Regions from separate parts of the Lysinibacillus louembei genome, predicted to be linked through region 2. Evidence: riboswitches for the same ligand, from Rfam matches in the RefSeq annotation. Region 2 holds a riboswitch; each other region holds the start of a gene.

Region 1 (2,207 bases), 450 kb from region 2:
TTTTGTACTAGACACAGTGGCAGAAGATATGATTTTGTATGCAAAGTGGGCCGTAAACCCACCACCAACTGGCGGTGAGGGTACTACTGGACCATCAACGCCTGAGGTCCCCACTCCAACAAAGATTAAGATTGCCTTTGATATAGGCGGAGGGACAATATTAGATACAATAGAGATTACTTACAATACAACTATTCGTGATTTACCTCTACCAAAAAAAGAGGGGTTTGAGTTTTTAGGTTGGTATCAAGATCAAGAATTAACAAAGAAATGGTCAGATGAAACACGTGTAATAGCGAATATGACCTTATATGCGAAGTGGGAGGAAATCAAGCAACCTGTAACGCCTCAACCAAGTGTTCCTTTTAACGATGTGGAACAGCATTGGGCGAAGGAAATGATTACTGAACTGACAGCTCAAGGCATAATTAAAGGCTACGAGGATGGTTCCTTCCGTCCAAATGAGCCAATTAACCGTCAGCATGTTGCAGCACTTGTTGCGCGAGCCTTTACATTGAAGCAAATACGCACATCAGAAAATTTTTCAGATGTATCGTTGGAGAATCCATACTATGAAGCAATTATGATGTTACAACAAGCGGGTATTGTAGATGGAGAAAATGGGTTATTCAATCCGAAAGAATCAATTACACGAGCGCAAGTAGCCAAAATTTTAGTGAGTGTGCTACAGCTTACGCCTGAAGGCACAAGCTCATTCAAGGATGTTTCTAGCAAACATTGGAGTGCAGGTTATATTGCAGCACTAGAAAGAGCAGGGATTACATTGGGGGATAATGGCTATTTTTATCCAAATTCTCCGATAACGAGGGCTCAGCTTGTTGCATTTTTATATCGTGCACTACATTATTAAATAGTGAAAAAATCAGTGGGAATGAAGTGATTGCCCACTGATTTTTTTAGTTTTATTTTCTAGATTACTTGATATTATTCTTGAGAGAAGTAGATATTTCTTCTGATTAGTAAAAAACACTTCTCAAATGGCATCGACTACTCTATAATGAACAATAAGAATTTAATATGCATTCAATTTCTTATCGAGAGAAGCAGAGGGACTGGCCCGATGAAGCTTCAGCAACCAACAAACATGTCAGGTGCTAAATCCAGCAGGTGTATGCCGACAGATGAGAAGGAACGATACGAACGAGTAGAGCCTTCTTTATATTTAAATAAAGGAGGCTTTTTATTATTATTCAGCAATACCTGTTGAATAATACAGCCTCTGGCAGATGTCACGGATTAATCCGTACCCAATTACGACGAGGCGTAATTGATTATATTAAGCGAGAGCGAGGATGAAAGATGGGACTACGTGAAGCATTACAGGCAAGAGTATTAACAGCAGATGGGGCGATTGGAACACTGCTTTATTCATATGGATTGGATTATTGCCATGAAGAAATGAATGTTACAAAACCTGAGATTGTAGAGAAGATTCATGGTGAATATATTGCGGCAGGAGCTGATGTCATTCAAACGAATACATATGGGGCAAATGCTATTAAATTAGCACGCTATGGCTATGAGAATCGCGTGCAGGAATTTAATGCGGCTGCAGTTAGGCTAGCAAAGGCAGCAGTTGGTAAAGGTGAGCAATTTGTGCTTGGGACAATTGGTGGTGTGCGTGGAATCCGTAAAAGTGATGCGACATTAGAGGAAATTTTATTAGCGATTCGTGAGCAGGCAGAGAGCTTATTAGCAGGTGGCGTAGATGGGCTATTGCTTGAAACATATTATGATTTCGAAGAGCTATCTGCAACGGTTCAAATGCTGCGGCCATTAACAGATAAAGTCATTGTGGCACAAGTGTCGATGCATGAGCCAGGCATTTTACAAAATGGCATGAGCTTAAATGATGCATTAACGGAGCTAGATGCACTCGGTGCAGATGTTGTTGGCATGAACTGTCGCTTAGGTCCGTATCATTCGATTCAAGCAATGGAAACGGTGGAGCTACCGAAGCATGCCTTTCTTTCAGCATATCCGAACGCTTCTTTATTAGATGTAGAAGATGGTCGTGTTGTCTATGAATCAGAGGCTGATTACTTTGCACGTGCAGCGGTGGAGCTAGTTGGGCAAGGAGTGCGTTTGATTGGTGGTTGCTGCGGTACAACACCAAAGCATATTGAAGCAGTGAAAAAACGTCTAGCAGGTGTTAAGCCACTGACTGAAAAGGAAATTAAGCCTAG
Region 2 (2,207 bases):
ACATGAGAAGAAGCAAAACGAGAAATGAAGAGGTATATGACGTATTACAATCATTACCGAGACCAATGGAATTTAAAAAAGTTGCCACCTGTAAAATACAGACAGCAGCTTCAACAAGTTGCCTATTTTTTTTCAAAATGTCCTTTACAAAGGGCACTCTTTAATCTGGTATATGGTTTCTTTTATATAGAAAAATAATGCAAAACGCATGAAATCCTGTCATTTCATGCGTTTTTTTATTATTACTATCCTATTTATGGCAAAATCGCAAACGAGCGCACAGGGAAGCCAGATGCTTTTTCAGGCTTTGGCACAATATTAAAAATGACTGCCCCTTTCGCTGGCAATTGATCTAAGTTCGTTAATAGCTCGATTTGATACGTATCCTGCTCCAGCACGAAATATTCTCCTTGAAGATTGCCATTTTTGCGGAAATCTGCTGCGGAATCCGTATCGAATGTTTCATGCCCAACTGCCCTCACCTTGCGCTCTTTAAATAAAAATTGCAATGCCTCAAAGCCCCAGCCTGGAATATGGTTATTGCCTTCTTCATCCTTATTATTGAATGCCTCTTTATCAGGCCAACGCTTGCTCCAATCCGTACGCAGCGCTACAAATGTACCTGCCTCAATTTCACCATACTCCGCCTCAAATGCCAAAATATCCTCAACGCTTAAAGTAAAATCATTGTCCACCTCTGCCTCTTGCGATTTATCAATGACAACAAGTGGCAGCACAAGCTCCTTTAAATCTAATTCATCTAAATAGCGCGCATCACGCACGAAATGAATCGGCGGATCAATATGTGTCCCATATTGCCCTGGAAATGAAAACTGCTGTGCAAAAAAGCCGTCATCATGTGAAAATAACGTTTCAAACTTAGCATCCTCAAACATAAAGAAATGCGGAGAATCCGGCCCAAATGTATGCGTTAAATCCACCCATTTCTTACTCTTTAATAGCTCAACTGCCTGTAATAAATCATTCGTCATCGTCCATCCCTGCTTTCTGTAAAATGTAAAAAAGCCCCCTTTTTATAAAGAGAGCTTCGATTGCCATATAATCGTATTCCACTCATCTTTAAGGCAATCGCCTATTGGATTTAGCACCATACTAGCAAATAGCTGGTTGCTGAGATGTCATCGGGCCAAATCCCTCAATCTCTCTTGATAAGCTATGAAATTATGTTGATTGTAGCATAACCCTTCTTATCCTACAAGTTTTATATGGATTTGATTTAACTTTTTCTATCCTTTCTGAAGCGGACAATACCATAAATCGTAATGAGCAAAGAAGTTACAATGCCGATTGGCAGCACAAGAACAAACATTAGCCATCATAGCGATTGCACCACTGATTAATGGCGTAATGATAAATAATGAACCAAGACCAAATATTAGTACCTTTACTTTTTTCTTTTAAATTTGCAATATAAAAAAGCACTATGATAAAACATACTAAAAGGATGCCTACCACAGCAAGAACCCACATCATCGAACCCTAGCCTTCATATTTCCTCTCAAAATTAAGCTCTTGAATCGTATTTTGCACTATAAAATCCCGTACAAATGTAACCATTTCTTCCTCGTCCACATCACCTGAATACAAGATGTTATAAATCACGCCATCATAATACGTATAAAACTCGTCTGCTGCGACAGTATTTAAATGAATACGTTTTTTTCCTTATCATATTTTCCGGCAACAATAAATTTCGATAATACTAGCTTTTCAAATAATCCTTCACACGATTTACGGTCATATGCATTAAATAAAAAACTCCTACCTCAAAACTGAGTAGGAGTTTCATCTATTGGTATAACTTCTCTAACTACAATCTGTGGAAATCGCTCCTGCCATTCATCCAAGCTCAATACTTCAAAGCTTGATATCATTTGTCTTGCAATCATTGGAACATTCAACTGTAATGGCAATTGTTTTTCAATTTTCAACTTCAATTGTCTTCGTAGCTTTTTGTCTAAAATAGGATGTTCAATAATTAATACAAATGTAATTGGAAGCTCTTTTTCATTTCCTTTACATGCCCAAAATAACAATAAACTATCATAAAATTTGCGTGCTATTTTAGAATAAAATGTTTCATGCTTTATCTTTTGTAGCATTGCATCTGGATTTACTGCATTCTTAATATTAGCATTTTTATACTCAATAAAAACAACCTCTTGTGCAGTTTCAGTAATAAAATC
Region 3 (2,207 bases), 250 kb from region 2:
CTCAGGTAATAAGTAGTTCATAATACCGAAAATAGATTTTTTCATTTCACCAGCGTATTCTGTACCACCGATTAAAATAACTTTCTTTTCTAATGACACGATAATGAAAGTTTCAGAGTCTGTGCCATCCACAGCTGGATCTGCTTTGAAATTAGGAGCAGAAACAATTGTGAAGTCTGTTGTATGTGCAGTTAGCTCTTCAGCAGTTGGACGGATAAATAATTGGTGGCAGAATAAATTGTGCCATGCATATTCATTAATTACTTTAATGCCGATTTGCGAATCTTTATCTGCTCCAGCAAAGCCATTAAAGACAAAAAGCTCATCGCGCTCTTTTAAATAATTAACTACTTTTACATATAGTTTTTCAAACACTTCAGAAGAAATTGGACGGTTCACTTTGCCCCAATCAATTTTATCTTTTGTGCTTTCTTCCTCAACCGTATATTTATCTTTAGGAGAACGACCAGTATATTTGCCTGTCTCAGCACGCAATGCACCATCAACAGTTAAAATTGCTTCTCCACGAGATGTTGCTTTTTCTACTAACTGTGGAACAGAAAGTTGAACATGAACATTTGTACCATTTAATAAATCTTTCAGTTCGTTCGCAATTTCTACTGAATTCATCGTTTAAAACCATCCTTTTGTTTATAATATTCCCATTAATAAAGGGTATTTCTTTCTTTCGAATACAAAAAGTATAACACATTAAACGAAATAGTCTATACTAATTCGTTATAAATTTATGAAATTTTATGGCGAATTCGTGTAACTGTATAAAACGGATGTCATAGGATGTAGTCCAACGAAAAATAAACGTATATAGCATTTGACAGTAGAAAAAGAATTATGTATTATATGAAATTGAACGGATACTCTTATCCCGAGCTGGTGGAGGGTCAGGCCCTATGAAGCCCGGCAACCTGCATGACTTTTCACATCATGCGTTGGTGCCAACCTGATGCAAGGAGATTTCTCCTTGAACGATAAGAGTGAAAGGGAACGAACATACAATCCTTTCTCTCATACTAAATGAGTGGAAGGTTTTTTTATTGCAAATTTGAACCATTACACCTTTCAAAATCCTCGTGTTAAGAAGCGATAGCGGCTTGAAATAAGCTTGACATGGGTAACGAGTACCGTATCATATTCGCAGGAATTATAGGAGGAAATAACATGACAAACCGTAGATTATTTACATCAGAAAGTGTAACAGAAGGGCATCCAGATAAAATTTGTGACCAAATTTCAGATGCAATTTTAGATGCAATTTTAGCAGCAGATCCAAATGCGCGTGTAGCATGTGAAACAACTGTAACGACAGGTTTAGTATTAGTTGCAGGAGAGATTTCAACTTCAACTTATGTAGATATTAAAGGCATTGTACGTGATACTGTTGCAGAAATTGGCTATACACGTGGTAAATATGGCTTTGATGCAGAAAACTTAGCTGTGCTTGTAGCGATTGGCGAGCAATCGCCTGACATCGCACAAGGTGTAGACCAAGCGCTTGAAGCGCGTGAAGGCTCAATGACTGATGAAGCAATCGAGGCGATTGGCGCAGGTGACCAAGGTTTAATGTTTGGTTATGCATGTAACGAAACACCTGAGCTTATGCCGTTACCAATTAGCCTTGCACATAAGCTAGCACGTCGTTTAACTGAGGTTCGTAAATCGGGTGAATTACAGTATTTACGTCCAGATGGTAAAACACAAGTAACGGTAGAATACGATGAAAATAATGTACCAGTGCGTGTGGATACAATCGTTATTTCGACACAGCATGATGAGGAAGTAACATTAGAACAAATTCAAGCAGACTTGAAGCGTGTTGTCATTGCACCAGTAGTGCCAGCAGAATTATTAGATGATGCAACAAAATACTTCATTAACCCAACAGGTCGCTTCGTTATCGGTGGACCAAAAGGGGATGCTGGCTTAACGGGTCGTAAAATTATCGTAGACACATATGGCGGCTATGCACGTCATGGTGGTGGTGCATTCTCAGGGAAGGATGCAACGAAGGTTGACCGTTCAGCAGCTTATGCAGCGCGTTATGTAGCGAAAAATATTGTTGCAGCAGGCTTAGCAGAGCGTGCGGAAGTGCAGCTTGCTTATGCAATTGGTGTAGCACAGCCTGTATCGATTGCTGTTGATACGTTCGGCACAGGAACAGTGTCATCATCACAAATTGTAGAATGGGT
Region 4 (2,207 bases), 1.4 Mb from region 2:
ACAATGCAAAATCCCGACGCAATTACGCCAAGGCGTAATTGATCATGATTCAGTAGGAAATTCCTAGCTCTACAACATGCCTTAAGCAATCTATGATTCAGCGACTGTCACAAAAAGCTTGGACGCAACTATGCGAAAGCATACTTGCTGATGTGCAAAATAACCTTGCTACTATTTCCATGTAAAGCCTTGCTGTGCAAGATAGTCTTTAATGAATGGACGCTTCTGTTCAATTAAATAATCGGCCATTTGCTTTGTCCATGTAGCCATTTTTTGGTTGGCTGAGCGGCTTGCATAATAGCTTTCCATCGTTGCATCATATTCATCTAATAAAGCGTCGTATTTCATCACATCATAGCTATTTTCATGTAAAATAGCTGCAACAGGCAAGCGCGGTTTCGTTTCGTTGCGCTTTGTTGGTGTGCCAATTGTCATGGCGAATAGCGGAAAGACACCCTCAGGTAAGCTGAACAATTCGCTAATCTCAGCTGGATTATTACGTGCGCCTCCAATATAGCAAATACCGTAGCCATGTGCCTCGGCAGCAATGACGAAGTTTTGGGCGAATAAAGATACGTCCGCTACACCAACAAGTAAATTTTCCGCTGAATCCGTGACGATGTTTGTACCATGCTTTTGCCCCGCTACTTGTAAACGTTTGAAATCAACACAAAATAAAAATGAAGCACCTGCTGTTTGAAATTGAAATTCATTTTTTGATAATTCACCAAGCTTTTTCTTTTTATCCTCATCCGTTATCCAAATGACGCTATAGGCCTGCACAAAATGTGAGCTAGCTGCCATTTGCGCTGTTTCGATTAAATCAATAACTATTTCGCGTGAAATTTGTTCCCCTGTATATTTACGCACAGATGAATGACTGCGTAAAAGCTCTCTCGTATCCATTTCCATCCTCCTAAATAGATGTATTCTCCTCACTATTTTATACTACTCAAGCTAAATAACCAATCATGTTGGCTGGGGGTGATGATTCTAGCAATTTAAAAAATTTTAAAAATAATAGTTGACTTCTTGGTTTACAATGATTTATACTCAATTTCAACGATGGAACATGAATCAAATACTCTTATCAAGAGTGGCGGAGGGACTAGGCCCTAAGATGCCCAGCAACCGGTAGGCGACAAGCTTACAAAGGTGCTAATTCCTACAGATTCGAATTGGAATCTGAAAGATAAGGGGAGGAAAACTTGCTCATTTGCAACCCTCTTCTTAGGAAGAGGGTTTTTTGTTTTTCTACCCTCCTCAAAATTCACTGCCATCGAATAAATTTTAGGAGGAATATCATGTCAGCATTACGGCCAGAAACATTGCTACTACACGGTGGGCAAAAGCCTGATCCAGTAACAGGAGCAATTGCAGTACCTATTTATCGTACAACTGCATATGCATTTAATGACACTGCTCATGCGCAGCGACTATTTGCATTAGAAGAAGCCGGGAATATTTATTCTCGCATTATGAACCCAACTGTAGGAGCATTTGAAGAACGTGTCGCCTTGTTAGAAAAGGGCACAGCAGCAGTAGCACTTTCTTCAGGAATGGCAGCTATCTCATTTTCCATTTTAAATATTGCTGGTGCAGGAGACCATATCGTATCGGCAGGCTCTTTATATGGTGGTACTTATAATTTATTTGCGACAACATTGCCACGCTATGGTATTACAACAACATTTGTCGACGAAAGTGACCCGGAAAACTTCCGAGCAGCAATTCAAGAAAATACAAAAGCAATCTTTGCAGAAACAATTGGTAATCCAAGCTTAAATGTACTAGATATTGAAGCGATTGCTAAAATCGCACATGAGCATGAAATTCCATTAATTATTGATAATACATTCCCTTCTCCATACGGCTCTAACCCAATTGAATTTGGAGCGGATGTTGTCATTCATTCGGCAACAAAATGGATTGGTGGGCATGGTACAACAATCGGTGGCATTGTTGTTGATGCAGGGAAATTTGATTGGACACAAGGTAAGTTCCCAGGCTTTACAGAGCCAGATTTAACATATCACGGCATATGCTATGGAATTGATACAGCAGCGGCTGCATTTGCCACAAAGCTACGTGTACAATTATTGCGTGATTTCGGTCCGACATTGAGTGCGGATGCGGCATTTAATTTCTTACAAGGGTTAGAAACGCTTCATTTGCGTGTAGTAAGACATAATGAAAATGCTAAAAAA

The links. A riboswitch is a leader RNA that binds a small molecule or an ion and turns the genes downstream of it on or off. The one in region 2 is predicted to bind S-adenosylmethionine.
Region 1: another riboswitch for S-adenosylmethionine. It lies ahead of R6U77_RS07970 (bifunctional homocysteine S-methyltransferase/methylenetetrahydrofolate reductase); the one in region 2 lies ahead of R6U77_RS10170 (cyclase family protein).
Region 3: another riboswitch for S-adenosylmethionine. It lies ahead of metK (methionine adenosyltransferase); the one in region 2 lies ahead of R6U77_RS10170 (cyclase family protein).
Region 4: another riboswitch for S-adenosylmethionine. It lies ahead of R6U77_RS03155 (O-acetylhomoserine aminocarboxypropyltransferase/cysteine synthase family protein); the one in region 2 lies ahead of R6U77_RS10170 (cyclase family protein).

What each region holds. Positions count from the first base shown of each region.
Region 1 covers NZ_CP137624.1:1,601,631-1,603,837, forward strand. Annotated here, with positions in the region: gene R6U77_RS07965 (InlB B-repeat-containing protein) at 1-871, shown strand, start outside; SAM riboswitch class I at 1,050-1,149, shown strand; gene R6U77_RS07970 (bifunctional homocysteine S-methyltransferase/methylenetetrahydrofolate reductase) at 1,321-2,207, shown strand, end outside.
Region 2 covers NZ_CP137624.1:2,051,841-2,054,047, reverse strand. Annotated here, with positions in the region: partial or broken gene R6U77_RS19870 (IS3 family transposase) at 10-123, shown strand; gene R6U77_RS10170 (cyclase family protein) at 255-992, opposite strand; SAM riboswitch class I at 1,072-1,176, opposite strand; gene R6U77_RS10165 (hypothetical protein) at 1,788-2,207, opposite strand, start outside.
Region 3 covers NZ_CP137624.1:2,302,802-2,305,008, forward strand. Annotated here, with positions in the region: gene pckA (phosphoenolpyruvate carboxykinase (ATP)) at 1-630, opposite strand, end outside; SAM riboswitch class I at 879-996, shown strand; gene metK (methionine adenosyltransferase) at 1,180-2,207, shown strand, end outside.
Region 4 covers NZ_CP137624.1:662,462-664,668, reverse strand. Annotated here, with positions in the region: gene nfsA (oxygen-insensitive NADPH nitroreductase) at 172-906, opposite strand; SAM riboswitch class I at 1,085-1,199, shown strand; gene R6U77_RS03155 (O-acetylhomoserine aminocarboxypropyltransferase/cysteine synthase family protein) at 1,305-2,207, shown strand, end outside.